One region of the Mycobacterium sp. AMU20-3851 genome, then DNA from elsewhere that is predicted to be linked to it. Evidence: predicted binding sites of a transcription regulator. Region 1 holds the regulator's gene; the other holds the start of a gene.
What was found. Region 1 encodes LexA, which represses DNA repair genes until DNA is damaged. Its sites were predicted from a motif close to CGAACANNTGTTCG; they were not measured.
Positions count from the first base shown of each region.

Region 1 (7,390 bases):
CGTTGCGGTCGCGGTCGTTCGCGCCGCAGCTAGGGATCATCGAGGACGAGGCCACCGGCTCGGCGGCGGTGCGGATGACCGATTATCTGAGCCGCGACCTGCACATCACGCAGGGCAAGGGTTCCGAGATCCGCACCTGGTGGGATCCGACGGGGTGGGTGAAGGTCGGAGGCCGTGTCGTGGAGGACACCGGCGTACGGCTGGGTTAACCGGATGAGGAGACGCGATGGGCGCGCAGCGCCTCGATCTCGCGCTCGAAATCATCAGCCGAGGTGAATGACCGGTACACCGAGGCGAACCTCAGGTATGCGACCTCGTCGAGATCGCGCAGGGGGCCGAGAATGGCCAGACCTACTTCATTACTGGGGATCTCCGGCGATCCGGCCGCACGCACCGCATCCTCGACCTGCTGGGCCAGGAGGTTCAGTGCGTCGTCATCGACCTGGCGGCCCTGGCATGCGCGCCGCACACCCCGGATGACTTTCTCTCTGCTGAACGGTTCGGTGACGCCGCTGCGTTTGACGACGGCGAGCACCGCAGTTTCCACCGTGGTGAACCTGCGCCCACATTCCGGGCACGACCGGCGGCGCCGGATCGCCTGACCCTCGTCTGCCTCACGGGAATCGACGACACGCGAGTCGGGATGGCGACAGAACGGACAGTGCATCACCGCTCCTTCGCCCCACCGCAGGTCAACCAACTCGAGTGTCTTCGAGCGTACCTGGGTGATCAACCGATCGGGGCAATGAGGGTCTGGCCGGCCTGCACGGTGCTGGTTTCGAGCTTGTTGAGTTCGCGGATACGCTCCACCACCGGCCCGGCCGGCACATCCGGTGCCACCCGCGCGGCGATGTGCTGCAGCGTCTCACCGGCTTCCACGTACACCACGGACAACCGGGTGGGCATCTGCACGGGTTCCTCGGTGGGACCGCCGAGCTGGGCGACCAGCCCGAGCCACAGGGTGAACCCGCCGGCCAGCAGCGCCAGCAGCACGGTGGCGACCGGGGTGATGGGCCGACGGCGGTGCGAGGCGCGCGACATCAGCACGCCGGTGCTGCGGTAGCCCAGCGGCGCCCCACCGGGGCGCCGGGACTGCACGCGCCGACGGCGAACCACCACGTCGCGGGGCAGCGGCCACACCTCGGGCACCGTCTCCGTCTGCCGGGGACGCGCATCGAACTGCCGGGCGCTGGTACGAGCTTCGAGAATGGTCATCGGACTGCTGCCTCTCGGTAGGGTCGGGCTGGGTCTCGCTTGGCGGCTTTCGCCTCTGTGTTCGAACGATAGTCGATCATGTGTTCGATGGATAGAACACGTGATCGAACTGTTGCCAAACGATAGACCGGACCACCGACAAGTAGTCCGTGCGCGAATCAGCCGGGGCGGCCCGCCAGCAGCCCACTGGATGCGAACTTCAGGCCGCTGCGCAGTTCTTCCAGGCTGATCGGGTCGTCGCTCTCGATATACCGCAGGGTCGTGGCAACGGCCATGTTGAAGAACAGCCAGGCCAGGGCGCGCGGACTCAGCTCGTTGCGGTACTGGTCGCGGTAGTGGCCCATGTGCAGGGTCGTCATCGCCAGCAGCGTCGCATTCAGCCCGGAGACGTTGTCGAAGGTGCGCACATGGTCGGGCCGCTGCGCCAGGTAGCGGATGAGTTTCCGGTTGGCGAGGGTGAACTCGATGAGGATGTCGATGGACGCCTGCATGGCCTCCTCGGGCTCGTGCATGGTCACCGACCGCAGCATGTCCTCGATGGCGGGCGCCTGCTCGGCCGCGAGCCGCTCGATGGCCGCGTCGATGATCTCCTCCTTGTTGGAGAAGTACTGGTAGATGGACCCCTTGCTGATGCCGGCCTGCTCGGCGATCGCATTCGTGGTCAGTCGATCCGGCTCGGTCCGGCGCAGCAGAAGCGCGGCCGTGGACACAATTTTTGCGACCATTTCCCTAGACCGCTCTTGCTGCGGCCGCTTTCTGGGCCCTGAACTGTGTTTATCTGTGGCCATGGAGGCCCCCTTACGCGACTTGAATGCGACCTTTCGGTCATATTAGCGTCGGGTCCTCAGCACGAGGAGGTGCGCGCAGCCATGACTGCCACAACGGATCTGCCCATCCAGGGGAACCACGACGGCGACGAGCGCGAGCTCGTCCCGATGGACTCGCTGACCGCCGAGCACACCGGGCGGTGGACGTTTCTCATCGTCGACGGCGCGGCCTTCATGATGCAGGCCATGCATCCGGTCATCGCGGAGGTGACCGGCCGCTACTCGGCGGCCTTCCACGGCGACGCCGGCGGCCGGGCGATCCGCTCGATCGACTCCGTGCTGCGCTGGACCTACGGCGGCACCGAGGCGCTCGCCGAGGGGGACCGCGTCCGGGCCCTGCACAAACCGCTCACCATGACCAGCGCCGCCACAGGCAAGCAGATCAGCGCGCTCAACACCGAGGCCTACCAGTGGGTGATCGCGACCGGCTACATCGTCACCGCACAGGGCGGGAAGTTGCTGATCGGCCGGGACTTCACCGATGCCGAGAAGGACGAACTACTCCGGGACAACCGGCGGTTGGCCCGTCTGCTCCACGTCCCGATGCGGGGATACCCGCGGACCCGGGTGGAAATGGACGCCTACTTCGAGGCCATGATCGACAAGCTGGAGGCCACCCCACAGGCCCTGCAACTGATCGAGGAGATGGTGACCGGGCAGGTCGACCTGCCGGCCTCGGTACCGGCGCCGCTGCGCCCCGCGGTACGGACGGCGTTGCGGCCCGCTCTGCGGTTCAACTACCTGTCCATCGTCGGACTGCTCGATCCGCGACTGCGCGCCAAGCTGGGGGTCGGCTGGAGCCGGCAGGAGGAGCTGCAACTCCAGCTCATCTACGCCGCGATCCGGACGGCGTACCGGGTGCTGCCGGACCGGCTCACCTACTTCCCGCTGGCCTATCACGCGCGCAAGCACCACGAGTGCCTGCAGAAGATGACGCAGCGGCAGCAGAAGTCGTTTGCCTACCACCTGCCCGACACGCCTCGAACACATGTTTGATTATCTGTCCGGCGGCGACTACATTCGGCGCCATGAGCGAGAGCACCGAACACCCTGAGGCACGCTCCAGTCTGACCGAGCGTCAGCGCACCATCCTGGAGGTCATCCGCACCTCCGTGACCGAGCGCGGCTACCCGCCGAGCATCCGCGAGATCGGCGATGCCGTCGGTCTCACCTCCACCTCGTCGGTGGCCCACCAACTGCGCACCCTGGAGCGCAAGGGCTACCTGCGCAGAGACCCGAACCGCCCACGCGCCGTGGATGTCCGCGGCGCGGACGACAACGTGGCCCCGAACAATGTGACCCCGATCGTGGCAACCGAGGTCGCGGGTTCCGACGCGCTGCCCGAGCCCACCTTCGTCCCGGTCCTGGGCCGGATCGCCGCCGGCGGGCCGATCCTGGCCGAACAGGCCGTCGAAGAGGTCTTCCCACTCCCCCGCGAGCTGGTCGGCGAGGGTTCCCTGTTCCTGCTGAAGGTCGTCGGCGAGTCGATGATCGATGCCGCGATCTGCGACGGCGACTGGGTTGTCATCCGGCAGCAGAACGTCGCGGAGAACGGCGACATGGTCGCCGCCATGATCGACGGCGAGGCCACCGTCAAGACCTTCAAGCGCACCAAGGGTCAGGTGTGGCTGATGCCGCACAATCCGGCGTTCGACCCGATCGACGGTAACGACGCCCAGGTGCTCGGCAAGGTCGTCACCGTCATCCGCAAGGTCTGACGGGTTCGCCCGGGGAGGCTCAGTCGGCCCGGACGAACCCGTTCGTCCGGGCGAACTCCTCACTGGCGAACCAGATCTCGGCCTCGGTGTCCCGGTAGCCGGGGCTACCCGGAGCCCAGTACAGACCCGATTTGGTGTCCGCCTTGATCGGATAGCCCTCCGGCGCGCGGTACCGGTCACCGGTGGCCAGTCGCATCGACGTCCAGCCCGGATCCTCCGGTTCGTCGTCCGAGATGGCGGCGTGCCGGCCACTGGGGAAATCCGGTTCGTAACCGGACCGGACCGCCGTGGTGGGCGGGTCGAAAGTGGGCTCTTCGGACAGCGATTCGATCCGGGTCGGCGCGGTGTCCACCGCGTCGGGATCGGAATCGAAAATCAGATCGTCGGCCGGCGCCTGCAGTTCCTCGAGCTCGTCGCCCTCGTCGGAGTCGAAGTCGCCGCCGTCGAAGTCGCCGCCGTTGTCCTCATCGGTCTCGTAGTCGTCGAACCCGTCGTCGGTGGTCGGTTCTTCCGCGCCGGCCGAGATACTGCTGAAGGCAGGCACCTCGCCGGCCGGCGGTGCCGAGGCCCACAGGCTCTGGGTGGAGTCGTAATCCCGTTCGCCGTACTCGGGCTGAGTGTGCTCGGGCTGCTTGTACTCGGGGTCGTAACCGTGGTCGTTGTAGCCCTGGTTGTCGTAGCCCTGGTCCTCGTAACCGTGGTCGTATCCGTCGTCGGCGTAGCCCGCTCCGAAATCGTCGTCGGCATGGGACCGCCGGTTACGCAGGACCGCGACCGCGACGAGGCCGATCACGCCGATCAGCGGGATCAGGCCGAGCAGCCACCACCAGCGCCACGTGTACCACTTGTCGCCGCTGTCGGTGTCCGCAGCGGCCTCCGAGCCGGGGGCCGGGGCGGCCGGAGCGTCGGCACCCGGCACCTCCAGACCGGCGAGTTGGGATTGCAGGCCGGCCGGTTCGGTGCTGAACTTGCCGGTCGACTTGTCCCACGAGACGGACCCGCCGTTGAACTGCTGACTGATGACGCTGCCGTTCTCGGTCTGATCCCCCTTGGGGGCGCCGAGCTCACCGGTCGCGCCGCCGAGCTTCTGCCACGCGGCGTTCATCGCGCCGCGCACGATCACCGCACCGAAGTCCGGCGTCCAGAAGATCACCGGGTTGTCCTCGGCGGCGAACGGGACCACGCGGCTCTGCGGCGCCAGGCCGCCGTCGGCCTCGCTGGCGGTCGGGAATCCGAGATCCCCGGTGGGCCCGCCGACGCTCTCGTACTTGGCCAGCACCTGACCGGTCACCACATTCGCGCCGGTTTCGGGGCTGTAGAAGATCTTGCCGCCCGCGAAGTTCTGGCCGACGCCGTCCGCGCCGATCGCGTACTGGGCGCCCTCTTCGGCGCCCAACGGCCCCAGTGCCCCACCGGCGGCGCGGCGCGCGGCGTTGATCGCCGAGGTGGCATCGGAGGGAACGTCGACCGCGCCGAGCTGATCGGCGAGCTCCGGCGGCACCGTGGTGAAGGCGCGGGTCTTGCGGTTCCAGGAGATCTCGCCGCCGGTGAACTTCTGGGCAAGCACGTCGCCGTTGGTCGACTCGTCCTCGCTGGGCACGCCGAGCACCCCGGCCGATCCGCCGAGCGCATCCCAGGCCGAGTTGATGGCCCCGCGCACCACCCGGGCGCCGGTGTCCGGCGTCCAGAAGATCACCGGGTTGTCCGGCGCGCTGAACGTGGAGTTGCGGCTGTTGGCCGCGCGGCCGGGACCCTCGTCGATGGTCGGGAAGCCCAGATCGCTGTCGGCGGGACCGCCGAGCGACTCGTACTTCTCCAGGATGGCGCCGGTGACGATGTGCGCCCCGGTCTCCGGGGTGAAGAAGATCTGGCCGCCTGCGAACTTCTGGCCGAAGCCCTCACCGGCGGGATAGACGCCACCATCGCGCGGCCCCAGGGGCCCACCTTCGCCGCCGCCGGTCTCCCACGCCGCGGTGATCGCGGCGTCGGCGTCGGCTTCCGGAGTCGCCGCAGCGGTTGGTGCGAGCAGCACCGTAGCCGCGATGAGCCCGGCGCTCACCAGCCCTGTTGCTGCCCGCCCGGCGATCCTGCCCAGCCGGGTTCGCTGCCTGGTCATTCGGTCCCTCCCGAAGTCGGACAAACCACACGAAAGTAGCGTGTTCGTCAACTCTGCTTCAGTTGACCTCTAACTCGTGGGATATCCGCCACCTGCGGTTAAGCGTGTCGGGGCTGTCATACCCCCAGGCCGCGGCCGATGATCTCTTTCATGATCTCGGTCGTGCCGCCGTAAATGGTCTGGATCCGTGAGTCGAGGAATGCCCGTGCAATCGGGTATTCCCGCATGTAACCGTAGCCGCCGTGCAGCTGCAGACAGCGGTCCACCAAGCGCACCTGCGCCTCGGTGCTGTACCACTTCGCCATGGCCGCCTGGTCGACGGACAGCTTGCGGTCCAGGTGCAATCGGATGAACTCGTCGACCATGATCCGCACGGCGGTGGCCTCGGTCGCGAGCTCGGCGAGCATGAACCGGTTGTTCTGGAAGCTGCCGATGGGCCTGCCGAACGCCTTGCGTTCCTTGGCGTACTGCAGCGTCTGCTCCAGGGTGGATTCCATCGCGGCCGCGGCCATCACCGCGATACTGATGCGTTCCTGGGGCAGGTTCTGCATCAGATACACGAAGCCCATCCCCTCCTCACCGAGCAGGTTCTCGACGGGCACCGCCACGTCGGTGAAGGACAGTTCCGCGGTGTCCTGTGCCTCCAGGCCGATCTTGTCCAGGTGCCGACCACGTTCGAAGCCGGACATGCCGCGCTCGACGACCAGCAGACTGAATCCCTGCGCGCCCTTGTCCGGGTCGGTGCACGCCACCACGATGACCAGGTCGGCGTGAATGCCGTTGGTGATGAAGGTCTTGGAGCCGTTCAGGATGTAGTGGTCGCCCTCGCGGACCGCGCGGGTCTTGATCCCCTGCAAGTCACTACCGGTACCCGGTTCGGTCATTGCGATCGCCGTGATCAGTTCGCCGCTGCAGAACCCGGGCAGCCAGCGACGCTTCTGTTCCTCGTCGGCCAGTTCGATCAGGTAGGGGGCGATGACGTCGTTCTGCAGGGTGAAACCCAGCCCGCTGTGCCGCCCCGCGACGGTCTCCTCGGTGACGACGACGTTGTACCGGAAATCCGGATTGCCCCCGCCGCCATACTCCTCGGGCACCGCCATACCCAGAAATCCCTGCTTACCGGCCTCGCGCCAGACCGCGCGGTCGACGATCTTGGCCTTCTCCCATTCCTCCTGGAACGGCGCGGCGTGACGTTCCAGGAAGGCGCGGTAGGACTCCCGGAACAATTCGTGCTCGGGCTCGAACAGGGTGCGATCGAATTTGACGACGCCCATGGTGATACCTCCGGTACTGGGTTCAGGTGACGGCGCCAAGATATCTCAACCCGATGGTTGGTCGGCCGACGGGCGGGCCGCCCTAGGATCGGTGGGATGTCGCGCAGCAGCCTCGCCCATTGGGGTGCCTTCAGCGCCGAGGTCCGCGACGGGGACATCGTCTCGGTCACCCCGGCCGACGGTGACACCGACCCGTCCCCTCTGCTGGGCAACCTTCCCGGTTCCCTGCGGGACCGCGCC
Region 1 covers NZ_CP146371.1:3,384,711-3,392,100, forward strand. Annotated here, with positions in the region: gene V4U86_RS16200 (PhzF family phenazine biosynthesis protein) at 1-209, shown strand, start outside; gene nrdR (transcriptional regulator NrdR) at 206-667, opposite strand; gene V4U86_RS16210 (LysM peptidoglycan-binding domain-containing protein) at 730-1,215, opposite strand; gene V4U86_RS16215 (TetR/AcrR family transcriptional regulator) at 1,374-1,940, opposite strand; gene V4U86_RS16220 (oxygenase MpaB family protein) at 2,085-3,038, shown strand; gene lexA (transcriptional repressor LexA) at 3,071-3,760, shown strand; gene V4U86_RS16230 (LGFP repeat-containing protein) at 3,780-5,876, opposite strand; gene V4U86_RS16235 (acyl-CoA dehydrogenase family protein) at 5,993-7,150, opposite strand; gene V4U86_RS16240 (molybdopterin guanine dinucleotide-containing S/N-oxide reductase) at 7,247-7,390, shown strand, end outside.

Region 2 (7,390 bases), 2.8 Mb from region 1:
CTACATCGGCGACATCTGGGACGCGGATGTGCTGACCGAGGCGATGACCGGCGTCGAGGACATCTATTACTGCGTGGTGGACACCCGGGGCTGGTTGCGCGATCCGTCCCCGCTGTTCCGCACCAATGTCGACGGCACCCGTCATGTGCTGGACATCGCGACCCGTCCCGAGATCGTCGCGGGACTGCGCAAGTTCGTGTTCACCAGCAGCTACGCGACGGTCGGTCGCCGGCGCGGCCAGGTTGCCACCGAGCAGGACATCGCTGACGAGCGAGGGTTGACGCCGTATGTGCGGTCCCGGGTGCAGGCCGAGAAACTGGTGTTGCAGTACGCCCGCGATCGCGGGCTGCCCGCAGTGGCGATGTGCGTATCGACCACGTACGGCGGCACCGACTGGGGGCGTACCCCGCACGGTGCCATCATCGCCGGCGCCGTATTCGGGAAGTTGCCGTTCGTGATGAGCGGGATCGAACTCGAGGCCGTCGGCGTGAACGACGCCGCCCGTGCGCTGATCCTGGCCGCGGAGAAGGGCCGCGTGGGCGAGCGCTACCTGATCTCGGAGAAGATGATCAGCAATGCCGAGGTGGCCCGGATCGCGGCGGAGGAGGCCGGTGTACCGCCGCCGGCGCGGTCGATCCCATTGCCGCTGACCTACCTACTGGCCACCGTCGGCACCATCAAGGGCCGGCTGCGCCGCACCGATGAACGCCTGTCACTGGCCTCGCTACGGCTGATGCGGGCCGAGGCGCCCGTCGATCACAGCAAGGCGGTCCGCGAACTCGGCTGGCAGCCAACGCCGGTGGAGGATTCCATTCGGGAGGCCGCCCGGTTCTGGATGGGCCTGCGTGACGCCAGGCGCGCGCAGAAAAGCGGCTGAACTCCACCGCGGAGACACCTAGCCTGAAGGAATGGCAGACAAGCTCAAGGTCGATCTGTCCGGGGCGCCGCAAACCATGCTGGCGACCTTCTACGCGAAGGCGCTCGATGCCGGCCTGCCTCGGCCGATCCTCGGCGATCAACTGGCCAGAGAGATCGCCGAGCGGATCGACTACGACTGGAGCAAGACGTCCATCACCGCCGCGAGATCGCCGGCGGTGACCACCCGCACGGCGCACTTCGACCGCTGGACCGCCCAGTTCCTCGCGGTACACCCAGAGGCCGTGGTGCTGCACCTCGGGTGCGGGCTCGACGGCCGCTTCTTCCGGCTGCGGCCGGGCCCGGGGGTGCTCTGGTATGACATCGACTATCCCGAGGTGGCTCAGTTGCGTGAGCGGCTCTATCCGTCGGCCGAGCGCTATCAGGTGCTCGCCGCGTCGGTGACCGATCCGGACTGGCTGCCCGACATTCCCGCCGAGCGGCCGACGCTGATGCTCGGTGAGGGACTGACGATGTACCTCACCGAACGGGACGGCGTGGCGCTGCTGCGTCGCGTGGTGGACCGATTCCCTTCCGGTGAACTGCAATTCGATGCATTCAACACGGCGGGCATCAAGTCGCAATGGACCAACACTGTGGTGCGCCGGTCCGGGGCGAGGCTGTCCTGGGCGATCGACGGTCCCGAGGACATCCTGTCGGCCGTGCCCGGCACCCGGCTGCTGGCATGGCTGTCGCCGTTCGACACCGAGGAGTTCGGGATGGTGGGCCCGGGGTATCGGCTGCTGGCGAAGGTGATGTCGCGGGTGCCCGCGCTGCGCTATATGGCGCAGTACCACCGTTATTCGTTCTGACACGGGTCGTCCTTGCCCGGTGGATCGAGGAGTTCTTCGGGGTGGAAGTGGTGGTTGAGGGTGTCTTGGCCGGTGTCCATGAGTGGGGGTGGGTACCAGTGGGTGCGTCCGGTGTCGGGGTCGATGCGGGTGGTCCAGCCCATTTCGGCGAGCCGGTTGTCGGGTCCGCAGCCCAGGGCGAGGGTGGGGGCGTCGGTGTGGCCGCCGTTGTTCCAGCTGGGCTGGGCGTGGTGGGCCTGGCAGTGGCAGGCGGCTTGGGTGCAGCCGGGGCGGGTGCAGCCGCGGTCGCGGTTGTAGAGCAGTAGGCGTTGGGCCTTGCTGGCCAGGCGTCGGGTGCGGCCGAGGTAGAGGGGTTCGGCGGTGTGTTTTCGGTAGACCACCAGGTAGTGGTAGGCCTGTTCGGCGAGGCGGATGAGGTCGGGCATGGGCATGAGGGTGCCGGTGCCGGTGACCGCGATCCCGGCCCCGGCCTCCAACTCCGCGAGCGTGGTGGAGACCACGACGGTGACCGGGATGCCGTTGTGTTGGCCGAGGTTTTTGGCCATCAGGGCATCGCGCAGGATTGCTTTGAGGGCGTCGTGGTGGCGCTGGGCGCGGGTGCGGGTATCGCCGGTGGCCAGATCGGCGAGGGCCCCGAAATCGGCGGGGCGGTTGGGGTCGGGATCTCCGGCTATGTCAGCGTCGGCGAAGGGATCTTCACCGGCCGGATCCGCGAGCCCCTTATCGGCGGCGTCGTCTTCACTGTCGGCGCCCGCGGTCCCGTGTTCGTCCTCGGTGACGCGATCCTCTCCTGCCGCACCGTCTTCGGCGGCAGCCGAGCCTTCCCCGCCGGCCGAATCGGCCTCCGGCACGACCTCGTCGTCGAGTGGGTTGGGGTCCGGGTTGAGCTTGGGTTCGGGATCGTCGGGGTTGTTGATCCCGGGTCGGCCCCAGACTTCTAGCGCGGTACCGAGATAGGCGGCGAGTTCGGCATCCACCCAGCCGGTGATGCGGACCAGCCCGTCGGCGTCCTGCGCGCCGAGGGTGATCCCGCGCCGGTGCCGGGCCATATCCGGGCCGTCGCCGTCCTGGTTGAGTTTGTAGAGCACCCGGGTGGCGGCTTCTTTCAACGTTTCCGGGCTGGTGGTCTTGGCCGCGGCGACCAGGCTGGCCTCCAACTGCGCCAGCTCGCTACCACTGAGCCGCCCCGACGCGGACTTCAAGGTCGCGCGCACGACCGCGATGTGCTCGGCGGCGATGCTGCCCTCGGCCAGCGCGGCCGCGCATGCCGGCAACACCGGTTCGAGTACGTCGCCGTTCATGGCGTGCCGCGGCCCGAGCACCTCAGCACCAGAGACCCGGCGGGCAGCCTCGGCGCGGCTGATCCGCATCCGGGTGGCCAGCACATCGATCCAGGATTTCCCGCCGATCTCATGCGGGGTGGCCCGGTCCATCAGCGCGGCCTGGATGCGGTGGTCGATCACCGCCTCGGCGCGGGCCCGCAGCTCACGCTCGGACTGGATGGCCAACAACTCCGCGGTATCGAACACCGTGAAATCGGCATCCAGCAGCGCCTTGACCGACGCGGTGCGAGCGGAGAGGGCGTGCTGCACCGTCTCCCGACTCGCCACCACATCCATCTTCATGGTGAGAACATACGTTCGACCACCGACAGAAAACGGCAGGATGTGACACCAGAGACTAAAGGGGCCAAAGAAATTTCTGAGACAGATCGCTCGCGCGAATGTGGCTATCTTGGAGGATCTTTCAGATCGACCGGGCCGCGAACCCCGAGCACCGGCTGCCGCGGACCTCCCTTGTTGAAGTCCGGGCACCAGGGTGAGTGGCCCTGCTCGTCCCGCCAGACGACCTGCAGGCCACGGATGGGGCCGCCGTGGAATGCCACGGCCCACCCCATGTGCACATCGGGCGCGGTCACCTCGACGAACTCGGCAGCTGGGTCACCCGGGAACGTCATGGTGTCACCGGGTGCCGGTTCGGTCTTGCGCACCATGTAATCGGCCACCACGTTCAGCAGTCGCATGGACTGCCGCGGCGGGAGTGCGGTGACCAGTAGCTCCGGCAGACCCGCCGCACTCAGCCCGATCGTGTACGCGAACGGAGGTTCCGTCTCGACGTACTGCACTGCCCAACCGTTCTTGATGACGGTGCCCTGCAGCACGTCGAGGTAGTCCTGCCGGGTTGCGCCCGGGTGATCGCATTGCCAGCACATGGTGTGCCCCTTTCGTCGCTACTTGGGCTCAACCATCCGCCGCCCCACCGACAACCGGCCTGACAGAATTGCCGGGTGTCCCCGATCAACGGTCAGGTCTCGCACTGGTTCGACAAGCTGCCGGCGCTGCGCCCGAAGCTGCCCGGCGACCGGGACGCCGACGTCTGCATCGTGGGCGCGGGCTACACCGGGTTGTGGACGGCCTACTACCTCAAGCGCGCCGACCCTTCGCTGCGGATCACCATCTTGGAGGCGCGCTTCGCGGGTTTCGGCGCCTCCGGCCGCAATGGCGGCTGGCTGTCGGGTCTGGTCCCCGGCGACCGGAACCGGATGGCGAAAGCCCATGGCCGAGACAAGGTTCTGGCTTGGCAGCGGGCGCTCAACGATTCCGTCGACGAGGTGATCGAGGTGGCCGACCGGGAGGGCATCGACGCCGGTGCGGTCAAAGGTGGAACCCTGGAGATCGCGCGCAACGCGGCCCAGGCCGCTCGACTGGCGGCCACCGTCGCCGAGGAGCGGCGCTGGGGCAATGACGTCATTGAGCTGACGAAAGATGAAGCAGCGCAACGGATCCAGTTCGCCGGATTGGTATCGGCCTACCATTCCCCGCACTGTGCCCGGATCCAGCCGGCCGCATTGGCCCGCGGTCTGGCCGACGCCGTCGAGCGCCTCGGCGTCACCATCCACGAGCAGTCGGCGGTCATCGACATCCAGCCGGGCGCGGCGACCACCCGGTCGGGGACACTGCGCGCGCCGATCGTGCTGCGCGCCACCGAGGGCTTCACCCCCGCACTGCCCCGCCTGCACCGGCGCTGGCTGCCGATGAACAGCTCGATGATCGCCACCGATCCGATACCCGCCGAGATCTGGGACCGAATCGGTTGGCAGGGACGCGAAACCGTCGGCGACACCGCCCACGGGTTCTTCTACGCGCAACGCACGGTCGACGACCGGATCGCCATCGGCGGGCGCAGCGTGCCCTACCGATTCGGATCACGCACCGACCGCGACGGTCAGGTGCCCACCCGCACCATCGAACTGCTCACCGACGTTCTGCACACAATCCTTCCGCAGGTCCGCGACATCCCCATCGCGCACGGATGGTGCGGGGTGCTGGCGGTCCCGCGGGACTGGGAGGCCGGGGTCGCATTGGACCGCCATACCGGTCTGGGCTGGGCGGGCGGCTATGTCGGGCACGGTGTCACCGCGGCCAATCTGGCCGGGCGCACGCTGGCCGATCTGGTGCTGGCCCGGGACACCCCGGTCACCGACCTGCCGTGGGTCGGGCATCAGTCGCGTGACTGGGAACCCGAACCCTTGCGCTGGCTCGGGGTACGCAGCCTCTACCTCGCCTACAAACTGGCCGACCGGCACGAGACGGGCGGTCGGCGCAGCACCTCCCCGATCGCCCGGGTCGCCGACATCGTCACCCGCAAGCCGCACTGAGTTACGGCTGATTGCGCTCTGCGCGCTCCTTGAGCCGCTCCAGCGTCAGCCGGATGTGCTCGGCGTTGGCGCTGTCACGGTCACTGACTCCGGTGGCCAGGCCCGCGAACTTCTTGAACCAACCGGGCCGGTGATCCCAGGTGGACTCGGTGACCGTGCAACCACCCTCGGTCGCGGCGATGTCGTAGCGCCAGTGCGCGATCGGCAGCACGGCTGCCTTCACGTCGAACGCGAATCGCTGGCCCGGCAGCGCATGGGTGACGGTGCAGGTGGTTGCCCAGGACTTCGAGCCGTTGCGGTTCTCGCCCTTGAATACCGCTCCGGGGGTCGCCGACGTGCCCCTCTTCCAGTGCATGGCGTATGCCTCCTCGGCCAGCGAGGCCAACGTCGGCAGGTCGGTGATCAGCGCATACACCTTGGCCGGATCGGCGGCGATCGTCACAGAGGCGGTCACGGGCTCGGTCATGCGCTGATCGTAACGACCCACCGTGGCGGGAATCACTGTTCGACGCACGACGTTGTGTGTTGCATGAGCGAGCGTCCTGTCTGGCAACCGAGTGCCGAGCATCCGATCACGGTGACGCCCACCAGTGCGCACGTCACCGTCAGCATCGACGGCGCCGTAGTCGCCGAGACGGACCGCGCCGTGACGTTGCAGGAGGCCAGCTACCCCGCCGTGCAGTACATCCCGCTGGCCGATGTGCAGGCCTCGGCGCTGGTACGCAGCGAGACGACCAGCTACTGCCCGTACAAGGGCGAGGCGAGCTACTACCACGCCGCCGGCGTGCAGGACGCCGTCTGGGCCTACGAGCAGCCTTATCCGGCGGTCGCCGAGATCGCCGGCACGGTGGCCTTCTACCCGGACAAGGCACAGATCACGCTGTCCTAGATTGGTGAGGTGCCGACCGCGACGGTGACCTTCGACGGACCCGTGAGTCCGGGCCTGACGCTGTCGCCGCTGCGCCGAGGCAGCGGCGATCCGTGTTTCCGGGTGATCGGTACCGATACCTGGCGTACGTCGTTGACCCGTACCGGCGCGGTGACCGCACGGATCCGTAAGACGGCCGTGGACACCGTGGAATGTGAGGCGTGGGGTCCCGGCGCCGCCGAATTCCTCGATCACCTGGCCCTGTTGCTCGGGGTCGAAGACGACACCGCCGGATTCGAGCCGGTGGAGCCGACGGTCGCCGAGGCGTTGCGGCGGGTGCCGCACCTGCGTCTGGGCCGGACCGGACGGGTGCTGGAGGCTCTCATCCCGGCGGTCCTGGAGCAGCGGGTGTACGGCAAGGACGCATTCCGGGCGTGGCGGCTACTGACCACGAAGTTCGGCGCCCCCGCGCCCGGGCCGGCACCGGCAGGTATGCGGGTGCCACCGGCGGCCGATGTCTGGCGGCGCATCCCGTCCTGGGAGTTCCAGCTGGCCAACGTCGACCCCGGCCGGGCCCGCACCGTGGTGGGCTGCGCCCAGCGGGCCGACGCACTGGAGCGGCTGGACCGGGAGAAGGCGGCGACGGGTCTGACCTCGCTGCCCGGGGTCGGGGTGTGGACGGCCGCCGAGACCATGCAGCGCGCCTTCGGTGATGCCGATGCACTTTCGGTCGGCGACTACCACCTGGCGAAGATGGTGGGGCTGTGCCTGCTGGGCAGGCCCATCGACGACGCGGAGATGGTGATCTTGCTCGAACCGTTACGGCCGCACCGGCATCGGGCGGTGCGGTTGCTGGAAGCCAGCGGGCTGGCGGTCCGGCAACGTCGTGGGCCCCGGGCGCCGATCCCCAACCTGCGCGCGCTGTGATTATCGATCCGCCTTCGGGGGTATGCCTGGCTGGGAGACACGACCTACCCCCGATTCGAAGGAGTCACGATGACTGCGTTCACCATCCCCGGGTTGTCCGACAAGGAAGGTGCCGAAGTCGCCGAGTTGCTGCAGAAACAGCTCAGTACCTATAACGATCTTCATCTGACCCTCAAGCACGTGCACTGGAACGTGGTGGGCCCGAACTTC
Region 2 covers NZ_CP146371.1:144,828-152,217, forward strand. Annotated here, with positions in the region: gene V4U86_RS00725 (NAD-dependent epimerase/dehydratase family protein) at 1-877, shown strand, start outside; gene V4U86_RS00730 (class I SAM-dependent methyltransferase) at 909-1,727, shown strand; gene V4U86_RS00735 (HNH endonuclease signature motif containing protein) at 1,715-3,352, opposite strand; gene V4U86_RS00740 (DUF4262 domain-containing protein) at 3,457-3,939, opposite strand; gene V4U86_RS00745 (NAD(P)/FAD-dependent oxidoreductase) at 4,015-5,385, shown strand; gene V4U86_RS00750 (SRPBCC family protein) at 5,387-5,851, opposite strand; gene V4U86_RS00755 (DUF427 domain-containing protein) at 5,915-6,274, shown strand; gene V4U86_RS00760 (DNA-3-methyladenine glycosylase family protein) at 6,284-7,180, shown strand; gene V4U86_RS00765 (Dps family protein) at 7,250-7,390, shown strand, end outside.
Region 2: the regulator LexA is predicted to act here: its motif matches at 3,357-3,370, upstream of V4U86_RS00735 (HNH endonuclease signature motif containing protein).